DNA from 4 places in the Pseudoalteromonas sp. S2893 genome. Region 1 is predicted to be linked to each of the others. Evidence: predicted binding sites of a transcription regulator. Region 1 holds the regulator's gene; each other region holds the start of a gene.
What was found. Region 1 encodes sigma-54, which starts transcription at its own class of promoters, with help from an activator protein. Its sites were predicted from a motif close to GTTGGCACGNNNNTNGNNT; they were not measured.

Region 2: CWC04_RS11785 (EF-hand domain-containing protein) is a predicted target of sigma-54. The motif match lies at 2,447-2,465, and genes of this name have one in related genera.
Region 3: dps (DNA starvation/stationary phase protection protein Dps) is a predicted target of sigma-54. The motif match lies at 1,676-1,694, and genes of this name have one in related genera.
Region 4: CWC04_RS04000 (diacylglycerol kinase family protein) is a predicted target of sigma-54. The motif match lies at 1,501-1,519, and genes of this name have one in related genera.

What each region holds. Positions count from the first base shown of each region.
Region 1 is NZ_PNCY01000010.1:149,684-153,901, forward strand. It holds gene lptC (LPS export ABC transporter periplasmic protein LptC) at 1-42, shown strand, start outside; gene lptA (lipopolysaccharide transport periplasmic protein LptA) at 32-580, shown strand; gene lptB (LPS export ABC transporter ATP-binding protein) at 577-1,302, shown strand; gene CWC04_RS06310 (RNA polymerase factor sigma-54) at 1,372-2,871, shown strand; gene hpf (ribosome hibernation promoting factor) at 2,899-3,186, shown strand; gene CWC04_RS06320 (PTS sugar transporter subunit IIA) at 3,191-3,643, shown strand; gene rapZ (RNase adapter RapZ) at 3,663-4,218, shown strand, end outside.
Region 2 is NZ_PNCY01000019.1:33,775-37,992, forward strand. It holds gene CWC04_RS11770 (putative bifunctional diguanylate cyclase/phosphodiesterase) at 1-213, shown strand, start outside; gene CWC04_RS11775 (MFS transporter) at 218-1,519, shown strand; gene CWC04_RS11780 (hypothetical protein) at 1,649-2,101, opposite strand; gene CWC04_RS11785 (EF-hand domain-containing protein) at 2,113-2,388, opposite strand; gene CWC04_RS11790 (PA4780 family RIO1-like protein kinase) at 2,643-3,497, shown strand; gene CWC04_RS11795 (response regulator) at 3,516-4,190, opposite strand; gene CWC04_RS11800 (ATP-binding protein) at 4,200-4,218, opposite strand, start outside.
Region 3 is NZ_PNCY01000010.1:45,889-50,106, reverse strand. It holds gene CWC04_RS05805 (alkaline phosphatase PhoX) at 1-846, shown strand, start outside; gene dps (DNA starvation/stationary phase protection protein Dps) at 1,097-1,612, opposite strand; gene CWC04_RS05795 (nucleoside-binding protein) at 2,225-3,004, shown strand; gene CWC04_RS05790 (DUF2189 domain-containing protein) at 3,093-3,872, opposite strand; gene CWC04_RS05785 (mechanosensitive ion channel family protein) at 4,129-4,218, shown strand, end outside.
Region 4 is NZ_PNCY01000008.1:89,633-93,850, forward strand. It holds gene CWC04_RS04000 (diacylglycerol kinase family protein) at 1-1,441, opposite strand, end outside; gene CWC04_RS04005 (sigma-70 family RNA polymerase sigma factor) at 1,898-2,422, shown strand; gene CWC04_RS04010 (anti-sigma factor) at 2,419-3,102, shown strand; gene CWC04_RS04015 (DUF4331 domain-containing protein) at 3,489-4,218, shown strand, end outside.

The DNA of each region.
Region 1 (4,218 bases):
AAACTAATTAACCATACGCGAACAATATATTATGACCAATAAACTCACTAAAATACTTATTATCCCATCGCTAATGCTTGCATTTAGCGCCTCTGCTGCTGAGCCTGCTGCTCAACCGCCAGCAAATCAAATTTCTATTAGTGCAGACCGTCAAGAAGGCCAACTTAAAGAAAACGTAGGTATTTTTGAAAAGAACGTCGAAATTGTGCATGGTAATCGCAAAATTACAGCCGACCGACTCGAAGTACATAAACGTGAAGACTTAGGGGATAACAAACAACTCCTTATTGCCACTGGCAGCCCAGCCTACTTCGAAGAAAAACAAGACGATGGTACTGTAATGAGTGCCAGTGCAAACGAAGTACGTTACGACGTAGCAAAGCGATTTTTAACGCTTGTTGGCGATGCTGAAGTCGCACAAGCCGGTCAAAAAATTAATGCTAAAAGTATTACCTACGATATGCAGCAGCAGCTTATTAGCGCAGAAAAAGACGAAAACTCTACGGATCGTGTCCACACAATTTTAGTGCCTGTTGAAGCAAAAATTAAAGAAAAAACAGGTAACGAAGGTCAACCATGAGCACCTTAAAAGCAGAACTATTAGCAAAAAGCTATAAAGGCCGCCAAGTTGTAAAAAATGTAGGCCTTGAGGTAGAAGCCGGCAGCATTGTTGGCTTATTGGGCCCTAATGGCGCAGGTAAAACCACCACCTTTTATATGATTGTAGGGTTAGTACCTAGCGACAAAGGCAAAATTTCTATTGATGATAACGACATTACGTTATTACCTATGCACAGCCGCGCCCGCTTAGGCATTGGCTATTTGCCGCAAGAGTCATCAATATTTAGAAAGCTGACAGTTTATCAAAACTTAATGGCGATTTTAGAAACGCGTAAAGAGCTCAATAAAGCCGCGCGAGAAGAAACGCTTAACAACTTACTTGATGAATTTAGTATTCAGCATATTCGCGATAGCCAAGGTATGGCGCTTTCTGGTGGTGAACGCCGCCGTGTAGAAATTGCCAGAGCACTGGCAGCGAACCCTAAATTTATTTTATTGGATGAGCCTTTTGCTGGTGTTGATCCGATTTCAGTGTTAGATATAAAGAAAATAATAGAACATCTTAAAAACCGTGGCATTGGCGTATTAATTACCGATCACAATGTAAGAGAAACCCTTGATGTTTGTGAAAAAGCCTACATTGTTTCTCATGGGGAGCTAATTGCATCTGGCACCCCAGAACACGTATTAAATGACAAAACTGTACGCGATGTTTATTTAGGCGAGCAATTTAGGCTGTAACATTTAAGCCACACCTACAAGCATCTGCTAATATTAATTATAACAACATAAAAGGATTGTTAGAGATACATGAGGCAATCATTACAGCTGCGCATGGGCCAGCAACTTACAATGACTCCACAATTGCAACAAGCGATTCGCTTGCTGCAGCTCAGTACATTGGATCTCCAGCAAGAAATACAAGAAGCACTTGATAGCAACCCGCTATTAGAAGTAGAAGAGCAAGATTACACGGAAGAGTCGGCTGGAAAAAATGAACAAAAAGCAGATACGGATGATGTAACCGTAAGCGCATCGGCTGACGATACAACCAGCGAGTACGAGCAAGACAGTGGCGAAGCTTTAAATAAAGACACCATTAGCGATGATATGGCAATGGATGTAACTTGGGATGAGTACATGAGCGCAGCCCCTGCTGCATCCTCAGGCCCAATGCCAGAAGATGAGTCTATTTATCAAGGTGCCTCTACTGAAACGCTACATGAGTATTTAATGTGGCAGCTTCAGCTTACTCCTTTTAGCCCAACTGACGAAGCCATTGCTATTGCCATTGTAGAAGCTGTAGATGACTCGGGTATTTTAACGCTAAGTTGCGAAGAAATTTTAGAAAGCTTTAACCAAGAAAACGATGACGAAGTTGAAGTTGAACTTGACGAAATAGAAGCCGTTTTAAAGCGTATTCAGTTATTTGACCCTGTAGGTATAGCCGCGCGCAGTTTACAAGAGTGCTTGTGTATTCAGCTAAACCAGTTTGATAAAGACACCCCTTTTATAGAACAAACTAAAATGATCTTAACCGATCACATTGATCTATTAGCGGCACGCGACTATCGTACATTAATGAAAAAGACTAAGCTTAAAGAAGACGAGCTTAAAGAGGTCATGACCCTAATACATACCCTCAACCCAAAACCTGCAGATACAATAGTAAGGGAAGAGTCTGAGTATGTAATACCGGATGTGTCGGTTAAAAAAATAAAAGGCCGCTGGGTGGTAGAGCTAAATCCAGATAGCATGCCAAAAATACGCGTAAATAGTCAGTACGCGGCTATGTCTCGTACCGTAAAATCAAGTGGTGATAGCCAGTTTATTCGCTCTCACTTACAAGAAGCTAAATGGTTTATAAAAAGCCTTGAAAGCAGAAACGACACGCTACTTAAGGTAACTAACTGTATTGTAAAACAGCAACAGGCATTTTTTGAACATGGCCCAGAAGCCATGAAGCCAATGGTTTTAAACGATGTTGCTGAAATGGTAGAAATGCATGAATCGACAATTTCGCGTGTTACTACGCAAAAATATATGCATACGCCACGTGGTATTTTTGAGCTTAAGTATTTTTTCTCAAGCCACGTAAGCACTGAAAACGGCGGAGAGTGTTCATCAACCGCAATACGTGCCCTAATTAAAAAGCTAATTGCCGCGGAAAACTCAGCTAAACCATTGAGTGATAGTAAAATTGCGGATATATTGGCAGAGCAAGGAATTAAAGTAGCTAGACGCACAATAGCAAAATACCGTGAATCGCTAGCTATTCCACCGTCAAATCAGAGAAAGAGTTTGATATAAGACGTAAAAAACAAAGAGGAAATGCTTATGCAACTAAACCTAACTGGTCGTCACGTAGAAGTAACTGATTCACTTAGAGACTATGTAAATAATAAATTTGCAAAGCTAGAAAGGCACTCAGATCATATTAGCAATGTGCATGTCATTCTCGATGTAGAAAAACTCAACCAAAAAGCAGAAGCGACTATTCATGTAAGTGGCGCAGATTTATTTGCCTCAACAGAGCACCAAGATATGTATGCCGCTATAGACTCGTTGATTGACAAGCTCGATCGTCAAGTCATAAAACATAAAGAGAAGCTTGCTAGACACTAATATTATGAAATTAAGTACATTAGTATGCCAGGACTGCAGCAAAGCTGCGGTCCTTTTTAGTAGTAAAAAAAGAATTTTAGAGTTTATCAGTGAGCTTGCTCATGAAAAGCTCCCCTACTTACCACAACAAGATATTCTTAATGCGCTGGCAAGCAGAGAAAAGCTAGGCAGTACTGGTATTGGCCGGGGGATCGCCATTCCTCATGGCAGAATGGGTGGCGTAGAAGAGCCGCTGGCTTTAGTACTTGTTAGCGACACGCCTGTTAACTTTGACGCTATTGATAACTGCCCTGTTGATATTTTTGTTGCACTCATCGTACCAGATGGCGATAACCAACAGCACCTAAAGACTCTGGCAACCATAGCTGATAAACTGAGCAACAAAGAATTTTGTAAACAGCTGCGTAGTGCTAAAACCGATGCAGAGCTGTATCAAGTAATTGTTGATCAATCGTAGTAAATACTAAGGGCTATAAATGGAGTTAATTATCATAAGCGGCCGTTCTGGTTCAGGTAAGTCGGTTGCTTTACGCGTGGTTGAAGATTTAGGCTATTATTGCGTAGATAATATTCCGGTCAACCTACTGCCCTCTTTAGTGCGAAGTGTTTCAGATAACTATGACAAAATAGCCGTTAGTATAGATGTTCGTAATATCCCCAAAGAACAAGACGAATTTAACGATATTCTCGAGTACCTTCCTGACTTTGCTAAACCCACACTGTTTTATTTAGATAGTGATGATCAAACACTGATCAAACGTTTTTCAGAAACACGCAGATTACACCCTTTATCCATCGATTCACTGCCGCTTGATTTAGCAATAAAAAAAGAAAAAGAACTGCTTGATGTACTCGTAACGCGCGCTGACTTTATGCTTGATACCACCGATTTAAGTGTGCACCAATTAGCAGAGTCAATTCGCGAAAAAATACTGGGTAAAAAAGATAAGCAACTTATTGTAACGTTTGAATCGTTTGGCTTTAAACACGGCATACCTAAAGAAGCTGATTATGTTTTTGATGCTCGCTTTT
Region 2 (4,218 bases), on a different contig from region 1:
GATAAGCGAGGCTTAAGTATAATTCATGCGATTGTGCAAATGGCCTCAACACTTGATTTTATAGTAGTCGCTGAAGGTGTAGAAACCCTAGAGCAAGCCAACATGTTAAAAGAAATTGGCGTGTCTCACCTACAAGGTTATTACTTTTCTAAACCTATGGAACAACACTTTGTAGATTCGTACCTCAAAGAGCAAAACAAATTGTGTAGCTAGCAGTATGAAAAAACTCACTAAAGATCAAGTCTATAAACGCCTTAACAACGATGAAGACGCACGCGCCTGTAAAGACATAAACGAAGATGACTGCAAAGAAGTGGCCGGTAACTTTATTCTTTTATTAACAAGTCAGCTTTTTAGTAAATTTGCCGATGCCCTCCTCAACCCTAAAGTCACTCTGCCTTGGTTAATGCAAAGCTTAAACGTACCAAGCGCGTTTATAGCGTGGCTGGTGCCTATAAGAGAATCGGGCTCTTTATTACCACAATTAGCGATAGCCAATATTATCCGTAAACTCTCAGTAAGAAAGTGGGTATGGGTTTATGGTGCATTTGCCCAAGCGGTATGTATTGGCGCTATGGTTGGTGTTTCATTTGTGCTAGAAGGCGCTCAGGCTGGCTATGCAATTTTAGCCCTGCTGGTGCTCTTTAGCCTCGCCCGCGGGTTTAACTCTATTGCCGCTAAAGATGTATTAGGTAAAGTTATTCCTAAAAAAAAGCGGGGCAATATAAGTGGCCTGGCGGCAAGTATTGCCGGCTTTGCAACACTCACTTTTGGTTTAATGATGTGGTTTTTTTCGGGGCAAAAAGAGCAAAATACGGTATTAATTGCGCTGTGTTTAGGCGCCGTTTTGTGGGTTGTTGCTGCACTTTTTTATAGCCGCATAAACGAATACAAAGGGGCGACACAAGGCGGTAAAAATGGCTTTTTAAATGCGCTAAGTAAATTAAAGCTGCTTTATCAAGATAAACAATTTGCACACTTTGTAATTACCCGCGCCTTTTTACTTTGCTCAGCCCTAAGCGCGCCTTTTTATATTATTTTAGCAAGCTCTCAGCAGTTTGAATTTTCATTATTGGCAGTATTTTTAGCCGTGTCTGGCTTAGCAAGTTTAATTTCTGGGCCAATATGGGGAAGACTCAGCGACTTTTCTAGCCAAAAGGTGCTTGTGATCAGTGCGTTACTTGTCACCATAAACGGCGTGAGCGTGTTTGTAATAGCCACATGGTATAGCCAGCTGTTTGAATATGCTTGGGTAATACCTGGTTTTTATTTTTTGCTATGCATTGCTCATCAAGGCGTGCGGCTCGGGCGTAAAACCTATTTAGTGGATATGGCACAAGGCAATAAACGCACTGATTACGTGTCGGTTAGTAATACTGTAATTGGCATTTTGCTTTTAATGTTAGGCAGTATAGGGCTTTTAGAAGCATTTTTATCAACCGCACAGCTTATTCTGCTGTATAGCCTGCTCGGTTTGTTAGGTGCTATTAGCGCGATTTTTTTGCCTCAAGCGGAGTAATACCAATGCGCAATAATACGTAATCAATTAAGCGAATTGGTATATTAAAAAAAGCCCAACAAAATAATTGCCGGGCTTTGGACTTAAGACCTAAGGATAAACAGTCAGCTTTACCTCAAGTTATAACACCTAAGCAGTTACATTTAGCAGTGAATCACCTTCACTTAAACCAAATTTTTCTTGTACCGATGAAAGAATTGATTCTTTATCTTCATCAGATAGTTGGCTTGAATACTCAGTTAATAACTCATCTAAGTAGCTAACCACTTCGTCAGTATCAACAGATTCTAGCGAGTTTTGCGGCGGCGGTGGCGGGCGCTGCCCTTCAGGGCGTCCTGCATCGCCAATACTTTTAGCGTCAAAATCAAGTTCGCTCATTAAATCAGCTAACTCTTTTGTAGGTGAGATCCCCTGCTCTTCAAAAGCGGCTTGAATACTTTGCGCATCTTCCGTACTTAGGTTTTGTGCATCAAATTCTGCAAGTGTTTCTTTAACAAACTCAGTTTGCTCTGAAGTTAAAGCGCTTACTTGGCTAGATTGTTGAGTCATAAAACTCGCTGAGCTACCAATACTGTTGATCATATTTTTCTCCCTTAACGTGCGCGGCGTGGTGGCTTGTGTTCACTTAACTCTTGTTCGCTAATTTCGCCATTCCCATCGGCATCTATTTCGTCAAAAATAGTTTGCGCATCGCCTTGCGGTGGCGCACTTTCGCTAAATTCTGCAAGGCTAATCACACCGTCACCATCTGCATCTATGCTTGAAAAGTCAGGTTTAGGTGGTGGGTTATCACCGCCTCTGGCTGCAACATTGGCTGAAAAAGCCATTGATAATAATGCAGCAACGGCAAAAGTAGAAAAATGCTTCATCGTGGTCACCTTGGGTTAAATATTAATAAAGGGTATGAATATAAAGTACGCTTAAAAAACGCAAACATTGTGCAAACAATAAGGAAATAAAAATAAATCCGATTTTTATCATGTTATTTTTACCTTATTCGGTATTTCGGTTATTGTGATAACTAATTACTTAAAACCACTTTCAACACCTGTTTTGAGAGCTAACATACTAAGGACTTATTAACATACATGTTTAATCTTCCAATTTTTCTAGTTGTATCGCAGTGAAAATACCTAAACGCCTCCAGCCACTCGTTGATGATGGCCTAATTGATGAAGTGATAAGCCGCTTAATGAGCGGTAAAGAAGCGGATGTATTTGTGGTGCGCAGCGGTGGCGAAATTCGCTGTGCTAAAGTCTACAAAGATGCCGTTAAACGCAGCTTTAAAAAGGCAGCTCAGTATCAAGAAGGCCGAAAAGTAAGAGGCGGACGCCAAGCCCGCGCCATGGGTAAACGCTCTAGTTATGGGCGGCAACTAGAAGAAGAAATTTGGCAAAATGCAGAAGTAGACGCGCTTTCACGTTTATCACGCGCTGGCGTCAGAGTTCCTGATACTTATTACTGTATTGATGGCGTGTTGTTAATGGAGCTTGTGTGCGATGAAGACGGTGATGTTGCTCCACAGTTAGGGCATGTGACCCTTACACAGCAAGACGCTATTGAGCAGTACAGTATGATGGTTCATTATATTAAATTAATGCTGTGCGCTGGTATTATCCACGGTGACTTATCGGAATTTAACGTACTTGTTGATAGTAAAGGGCCTGTAATTATTGACCTTCCGCAAGCTGTAAACGCCGCAGCCAATAACAGTGCGCAAGCAATGTTTACGCGCGATGTAAACAACATACGCCGTTATTATGCGCAGTTTGCACCTAGCCTATTAAACACCCATTACGCTAAAGAAATGTGGGCACTGTTTGAAGAGGCCAGCTTAACACCAAACACTGTGCTCAGCGGAGAATTTGAAGACAGTAATGAATCTGCAGATGTAGATGCGGTACTCGATGAAATACAAGCGGCCGAATACGAAGAGTTCGACCGTTTAGAGCGTATTAAAAACGCTGACGATGAGTAAAACTGCGCTCACGTTTAGCTATTGAGGGTGAACAAACCGATAGCCCACACCGTAAACCGACTGAATAACGCTGTCGGTTTGCGTTACTTCATCAAGCTTTTTACGTAACTTTTTTATGTGGCTGTCTATAGTACGGTGGCTAACTATGCGTTGGTCTGCGTACATGGTGTCCATTAAGCTATCGCGTGAATAGATTCTGTTAGGGTTGGAATACAAGGGCTTAAATAGCTGAAATTCAAAATTAGTAAGTTCTATACTGCTATTTTTATAGTTTACACTGTAAGTACTTTCATCCAGTGTCATGGCATTATTTACCGGCTCTTTTGTGGTATTCACACGCCTTAAAATTGCTTTTACTCGCGCCACCAGCTCAGCATAACTAAACGGTTTACAAATGTAGTCATCGGCGCCTAGTTCAAGTCCGAGTAACCGGTCAATCTCCTCTACCTTTGCCGAAACCATAATAATGGGCACATTAGAGAACTTTCTTATCGCTTTGCACAGCTCTATACCGCTTTGCCCTGGCAACATAATATCTAATAAAATAACACTTGGCTTATTACTTTCAAGCCAGCTAAGTACTTCATCACCATGATGAATAAGGTGCGTTTGATAATGATGACTTGTTAAAAAGTCGCTCATTAAATTGGCAAGTTTTATTTCATCTTCAACAATGAGTATTTGCTCACTCATATTTATCCTCTACTGAACTAATAAGGGT
Region 3 (4,218 bases), 100 kb from region 1:
ACCGTTATGGATAAAAGCGATGGCTTGTCTCAATCTCACGGTTACATTTTTGAGGTACCAGCCAGCGCCAAAGGCTTAATTAAGCCTGAGCCATTATATGATATGGGCCGGTTTAATCATGAAGCCGCCGCAATAGACCCACAAACCGGTATTGTTTATTTAACTGAAGATAGAGGCGATAGTTTGTTTTATCGGTTTATTCCTCATCATCGCGATAAGTTAAATAAAGGCGGCATATTGCAAGCTATGGTAATTAAAAACCAGCCTCAGTTTGATAGCCGAAATTGGGATTCACCGGCCATGCCATTACACAGCGACCTTTTAGTTGAATGGATAACGCTCACAGATCCTAAAAGCCCAAATGATGACCTACGTAAGCAAGGTTATAAAAAAGGTGCAGCCTTATTCGCACGAGGAGAGGGAATACATTGGGGTAAAAATGAGCTTTATTTTTGCTGTACTAATGGGGGCAAAAAGCAGTTAGGTCAGGTAATGAAGTACACACCTTCAAAAAACGAAGGCACTGAGTTAGAGCAAAATGAGCCTGGTAAAATACAACTATTTGTAGAAAGTACAAACGAGTCGTTATACAACTTTGGTGATAATTTAACGGTAGCACCTAACGGGCATTTAATTGTATGTGAGGATCAATACACAGACACGGTGAATAACCATTTACGCGGGGTGACACCCAAAGGAGAGGTGTATAACTTTGCTAAATTGCATGCGCAAACAGAGCTTGCTGGGGCGTGTTTTTCACCTGACGGGCAAACCTTGTTTGTAAACGTATACATGCCAACTAAAACGTTGGCTATTACTGGTCCTTGGGATAGTTTTAAGCTTTAAAGTGGTAAAAAATACAAACGCTTAGTATAGGTATACTAAGCGTTTGTATTTTAACAATCCTTGTAGGTTTACCAAATCCGTTAGCAAGCTTTAATCATCCTTGGTGCATTTACTACATCCTCTATGTAATAAGCAACGAGTCCTTGTAGTTTGCACTTCATCCTGTACCTACTTTTGTAACGTGTCCTTGTATCTTTATTAGTCCTTTAACTCTTATTAACATTCCTTGTATGGCAAAGTGGGTAATAAATTAATGATTTAGTTTACCTGCAGACGATTCAATGTGTGCACGTACAAACCATTGAAACTGCTCTAAGTCACCTAGCTGGCTGGTGATCATATCCTCTGATACTGGGTCTAATTCAGACAGCGTGCCAATGGCTTTGCGGTGGTCGGCGTTTACGCCGCTGTATACTTTGTCTAATGCACCTAAATGCTCTACTACAAAGGCTTTACCTAATGAGTATTCTTCCCATGTGCGGCGATCTACAATTGACTTAGGTGTACCTTGTGGCGTACCGCCTAATGTAGCAATACGCTCTGCGATGGTGTCGGTCATTTCGCGAATAGCATCGACTTGTGGGTCTAACATTTCATGCACACCAATAAAGCTTGGGCCTACTACATTCCAGTGAATATGCTTTAAAGTAAGTTGTAAGTCTAAAAGCGCTACGAGTCGGTTATCGAGTGTTTCAATTGTTTTTTTTGCTGATTCGTTATCCATACCTGGGGCTGTAAATTCAATTGGGTGTTGTGAGTTACTCATAATGTCTCCCGTTGTGTAATTTGTTGTATGTAGCCATTGCTACCATTTAACTTGCAATACATGAAGCAAAGCCTATGCCTACCAAGTTTATTTGTTTAAATTGTTGATATTTAATGCTTTATTTTTGATTGGGTACGTAAGGTTAAAAAGGGAGAGACGTAGAATATGAATTTTATGCACTTATTTTTGTAAATTGTGCACAGTAGTAAAAAAGCTGTGGCTGTTTATCGATTGAGTTGAAATTTGTTTATGCTCAATAAGGCATAGTCTGTGTAATACAGCTAACTAAAGTACCTAGCCTTACAATTCATGCCGTTATTAAATTGCCTTTAAAAGCCCATCTTAATATTGCACGCGCTACAACCTCTAAATAAAACCCAGTAAATAAGCTATGCAAGGGTATACAAAATATAAAGGTGCTTATTTATTACCTGCGTAATGATTAATTCAGGTGTTTTATAAAGGGCTAACGCTGCTCTTTTAAAGCCGCGCTATTGGGCTTTACTGCTTAGATTTTAAAAATCAGCCTTTGTACTTATTTAATCTCTTTAGTTGGTGAATGCTCACTGATATACTCCCGCCGCATTTTAATTGGGGTTATGTAAATAAATCATGAATTTTTTAAAAACACTGTTTACAATATCTATACTGCTTTTGTCTCACTCAGCACTAGCAGAAAATTGGAGCGTCACACAGCTTCACACAAATTTTGGCGATGCCTTAAATCCCTTCACCGGGGAGTCGTCATTTACACGCACCTACACCATAGAGCATGCCTCAGAGCATGACTTAGGTGATAACTACTTTTTTATCGACTTTTTAAACGACAGCCTTAGTGATGGTTTTCAAGATACGGGTATATATGGCGAGTGGTACACAACGCTTAGCTTATCAAAAGCCTTTGATACCTCAGTGCGTTACGGTGCAATAAAAGACACAGGTTTAGTGTTTGGTATAAACGCCGGTGAAGAGGGGTTAATGAAATACACCCCAGGCATCAAGCTCAGTTGGGATGCCCCAGGCTTTGATTTTTTAACAACTACTTTTGCAGGTTACATTGATGCCAACGGCGGCGTGCAAAAAGATCAGCTAGCCAAGCAAGACAACAGTATTTTTATAGACCTTGCATGGGGTGCACCTTTTACACTAGCTAGCCAAGCATTTTATTTTACCGGCCACGTAGAATATATTTCTGGGCGTGATGACGAACTAGGCAATAAAGTTAATGAGTGGTTGCTTGCTCAACCCGCTGTGCATTGGGATGTAGGGCAAAACTTTAATTTAAACCCGCAACAGTTAATGGTAGGGGTGGAGTGGCGCTATTGGTACAACAAGTTAGGGACTAATAAAATAGAAAACCAGCCCTTTTTACATGCTATTTGGGTATTTTAAGCACAGCTTGCTTTGCTAGGTTGATAAAAAATAGCGCCTTTTGGCGCTATTTTTAGTCAGTGTGGTTGGAACTTTAAGTGGTTGGTTGTTACTCGTAACCGCGAGGTTTTTTGGTTTTAATAACTGCAATATAAGCATGCCAACTGGCGTAACTAAGCAAAGGCATAATTACAATAAAGCCCGTGGCGCCGGTAGCAAAACCAACAGCTACCAATACAAATATACAAATTGACCATACCACCATAGCGGCAAAGTTAGTTTTTACAGCGTTCATAGAGCTTATTACAGCGGTCATAATATCTACTCGGCGCTCCATCATTATTTGTGGAGCAAAAGCAGAAAGCGAAAATACAGTCACCAGTAATACCCCTCCTATTATGCTGCCTAACGTTAAAAACGCCGATAACTCTTCAAAGGTGGGATTGGCGTGGCTAGGATACAAAGCATGCACAAGTGCGGCTAAACGCATCCAAGCAATCATGATAACCATTAGCATTATTGCAAAGCCCCATTCGCCTACTGGGTTTCTAAACATCGACTTTATAGAGTGGCTAAGTGTGGGTTTATGGCCTTTTTCAAGCTCCCATGCTACATCGTAAAGGCCTGCCGCAAAGGCTGGGCCTATCAATGCAAACGCCACGGTTGCAGGCAGTATTACTAAATATGTACCTGTAAACATTGCCCAGTAAACAATAGCAACAGGAATAAGGGTAAATATTACCCCGTAAATAAGGCTCAATATGGGCGCACGGGTCATGTCTTTAAATGCCAGTGCTAGCCAGTGAAAAGCCGCAAATGTGTTTACCTTATTGCATTCAATGCAGCGGGCAAATTCAGAGTGTTTATTAATCGTGTTTGTTGTTGGCATAACAACGCTCCTTAACAAGGTGTCTCTTAAAGGTTTAGAACACATTGGCTTTATTTACAAATTGAACAATATATACGCAATAAAAAATATTTTCGGTCAGTTTATATACTGATTTGATTTTATAACTGTTATTGGTGATAAAAATGAAAGGCAAATACAGCGAATAAGTAAAAATTCGTAATTTAGTTAATAAAAAGTTAATATTAAGTGTTTAATATGCTTTTATATTTACAACCAGTCTAATAGGAACAATAAAATGGACGAGATAATAAATAATATTGATGTAAATCAGTATTTGCCGGCAGCAGTAATGTGGGCAACAAATATTCTAATGGCAATTGTCATA
Region 4 (4,218 bases), on a different contig from region 1:
ACATAAGTTCAGCAATGCTTAACACGCGAGTGGTGTTTTCATCACTAGGTAGCAGCCAATTAATGTCTAATAGGCCATCTTCGTGATCGGGCTGACCACCTCCTTGGGCTAATAACGTAGTAAATGGCGCAGCATTAGCTACAATAAAGCTATTTGTATTTACCTCCTGCATTTGATTATCATCAAGGGTGACATAAAGGGTTTGCGCTTTTTGCTCACTAAATGCCTGAAAAAAACCACTTAAATAGGCAAGCTGACCCGATTCGTTTTTTGAGTCTCTATCTGCTTTTTCTACCATTGATTGCTCATAACCAATCCCAGCTAACAACAGCATTAGCTCGTCATTACAATAGGCCGTATCAATTGTTTGGGTTTGCCCATCAATAATAAGATCGCAGGCCTGCTCAACAGGAATGATTTTAGAGCTAATCCCCATAAGCACATGCGCTAAGGCATTGGCTGTGCCCATTGGGATAATACCCAGCTTGCACTGAGTGTTTACCAACACACTTGCTACTTCTGTCACGGTTCCATCGCCGCCACAGGCAATTATTATATCTGGCTTATCTTTAATAGCTTGTTTAGCAAGCTCAATACCGTCTATTTCTTTGGTGGTGGTTAATACTTCTAAATCATAATACGCCGACAACCTAGCCACTATTAAATGCTCTTTGTCTTGCCACATTTTGGTACCCGACACAGGGTTTGCAATAATAACGGCTTTGTTTTTAATAACTAAGTCGCCCTTGTTATGTCGCTTTGCTAAATGACGAAGCTGATGCTTATTAAGATTTGCGGTTTCGCGGGTTTCTTTTATTTGCGCGAGCACTTGGTGAACATCGGCGTTTTTATCTTGGCTCAGTAAATACGCTGCCATAACAAATACCGAACGCCCTCTGCCCAGTGCACAGTGAACTACCACGCGGCGGTCTTCTTTAATATGATGATGTATCCAGTTAATGGCTTGGTTTAATTGCGAGTGGGTAGGCACACTATGATCAAGCACCGGAATATTTAAATAGCTAATATTTTCTTGTGTAGAGCTCCATTCTAAGCCATCAAACTCACACGTTACATCTAATATTGCCGTTATGCCGTTTTCTTTTAACGTATCAATATCAGAGGGGAACAATCGGCATGCTAAAAATAAATGGTCGTTAATTTTTTGAATGGGAGGGACTTTATCGTGCTTGCGAGAATACGCATTGTAAATTTGAGCACCCAGTAAAAAAGGCACAAATGCCCAGCGAATATAAAATGGAATAACACCATTTTCACGCTTTCTAAAAATTTTCGCCAAGTTAAAAATATAAGCACCACTGACAAGAATTAACGACAATGCACTCCAGTAAAATACCACTGCAAAATATACCGAGTTAACCTCCCACCCTATAAATATAAAAATTAACGCTAAAATTAAATAACTCGTTGCAGCCCACATATTTTCTCCTTTATTTTTACTGTTTTGGCACATTTTTTTACAGCTGTGTATAAGTGTAGTAGCAATTTACACGCCAATAAAAGTTGTTTTTTAGGAACAAAAACAACACTAAGTAACTGATATAAAATAAATAAAAGTAGCTAGCTTTAGCTGTATTCGCATATTAGGCGCTTTTTACACAGTAATCGGTCATTTTTTCTCACTACTCAAAGGTAACTGTTTATATTTAAAACTTGTTTCAATGTGTACAGCAGCTAATATAAATGTCAGCTTAAAAGTTTTGCATCCAATCACTCTTTTCACACGTTTATTGAGAGTGTGTTTATCTTTATTGGTTAAATTTATAACAGCCTGTTTAATCTCTATTTCAAAGCGATTAAGTTGCGCTTAAATAAAACAATTTTTAATTCACGAAGCTCAACACACCTCGGTAATAATAAAAACAACAGGAACCTTATGGAAAACGACAATTTACTTCCCCTTTTGTGTAAAACAGCACAGGGTAACAAAGCCGCGTTTGCTGATTTGTATCAGCAAACAAGCGCAAAGCTTTTTGCGATTAGTTTAAATATGCTGTCAAACCGCGCGCACGCAGAAGAAGTACTGCAAGAGGCATTTATAAAAATTTGGCATAACGCGTCAGAGTACAATTCATCTAAAGGCACTGTTATTTGCTGGATGATAAGCATTGTGAGATACCGCAGCTTAGATGCATTGCGTTATCACAAGGTAAGAAAAGAGCAGGCAATGGGTGACGATGAATACGACGAACAAGCAGTCGATGTTAGTTACGACGAACAAACCAAACTTGTTAATTGTATTGAGCAACTTGATCCCCAACAAAAACAAGCCATTCATTTAGCCTATTACAAAGGGCTAAGCCATGGTGAGTTAGTCAATCACATAGAAACGCCCTTAGGCACAGTTAAAAGCTGGATCAGGCGTGGTTTGCAGCAGTTGCAGAGGTGTTTAACATTATGAATTATAATAAACCAGAATTACTTGATGCTTTAGCAGGGCAGTATGTATTAGGTACTTTAAAAGGCCTGGCACGAAAACGTTTTCAACGCTTAATGCTCAGCTTACCGCAAGCCCGAGAAGCCACTATAATGTGGGAGCAAAATTTAAATGATTTAGCCAGTGCAATTACGCCTCAAACACCCCGCGCGCAAGTGTGGCAGAATATTTTAAATACATTAGAACACACCAATCAACCCGTTAAAACGGTGATCAAACCAGCTACATCGCTGTGGCGAAATTGGTCATTTATAGCCACAGCTGCCTGTATTATCTTAGCATTTTTGGTTATTCAGCCCACATATCAGCCCCAATACAGCCAACAAATTGCTTTAGTACAAAACCAAGATAAGCAATCACTGTGGTTTATTAACGTAGATGAGCAAACATTATCGGTTAAAGCCAGTGATAAACTTGTTGCGCAAACCGATAAAGACTACGAGCTGTGGATGATTTTAAAAGGGCAAGACACGCCAATTTCGTTGGGTCTACTGCCTAAAAACGGTGAAAAACAGTTACTCAAAGGCACACGCTTTAAGGCGCAAGACATTGCCCTACTCGCTGTTAGCTTAGAGCCTTTAGGTGGCTCGCCAAACGGCCTACCAACACAAGTACTGTACACGACAGATTTAGTTATTTTATAACTAAATAAACGCGACTGGTTGGTCAAACTTTGTTTGGCCAACCTTTTTATTTATCTTGGGTCTACCGCCCTTTACCATTAATATTTGATTAAACTAAAGTAGGCTTAATCGTACTGCGATGCTTATCATATTGTGTGCTCAATACCTGCTGCGTTATTTTAATTGCATACACCCCCTGTAATAAGTATAAAACCAAACCGCTTCAGCCCCTTAACACTCTCTTATCACTTCCTTATCTAAATGCAAAACAGCCTGCTGAAAATTTAATCTTGAACGTTAAACACCCCTTTATTAACAAAATAAAAAAATATTTAACTTTTTTGCATCCATTGTGCTTTTTGTTTCGTTATTAGTTATGACTCCAATCAAAACTAAAGGAAAAAGTCATGAAAGCTTTAACTCCATCTATACTCGCAGTAGTAGTATGCAGTACCTTAGTAAGCACCTCTAGCGAGGCATCAAGTCATCGTGAAGCGCCGAACATTAGCCGCTTTCCAACCTTAGACTCTACCGACTTTTACGTATTTAATAGTTATGAAGCAGGCAGAGACGACTACGTTACGTTTATTGCCAACTATATTCCTCTACAAGATGCCTACGGCGGCCCTAACTACTTTGCTATGGACCCAGATGCAACCTACAGTATTCATATTGATAACGACGGTGATGCAGTAGAGGATATTACCTTTGCCTTTAATTTTACCAGTATGCTGCCAAACGATAATCAAGGTGTGCAATTAACCGTTGGCCCAGAAGATAATCAACGTACTGTATCTGTACCACTTAAAAACGTTGGTGGTGTAGCGGCAGGTGATGATAGCGCCGCTAATTTTAGCGAGTCATACACACTCAGCATGATAAGCGGTCCACAACGCACGGGTACCAGTACAGCATTAAGTAATACCACTACCAGTTCAACCACGTTTAATAAACCGCTTGATTATATTGGTGACAAAACATTTGGTTCAATGGCTGATTACCAAACCTATGCAGATCAGTTTGTTTATCAAGTTTCGGTACCAGGCTGTGACAGTATGGCCAAAGTATTTGTTGGTCAGCGCAAAGACCCGTTTGTCGTCAACTTAGGTAAAACATTCGATTTAGTAAATTACGTTC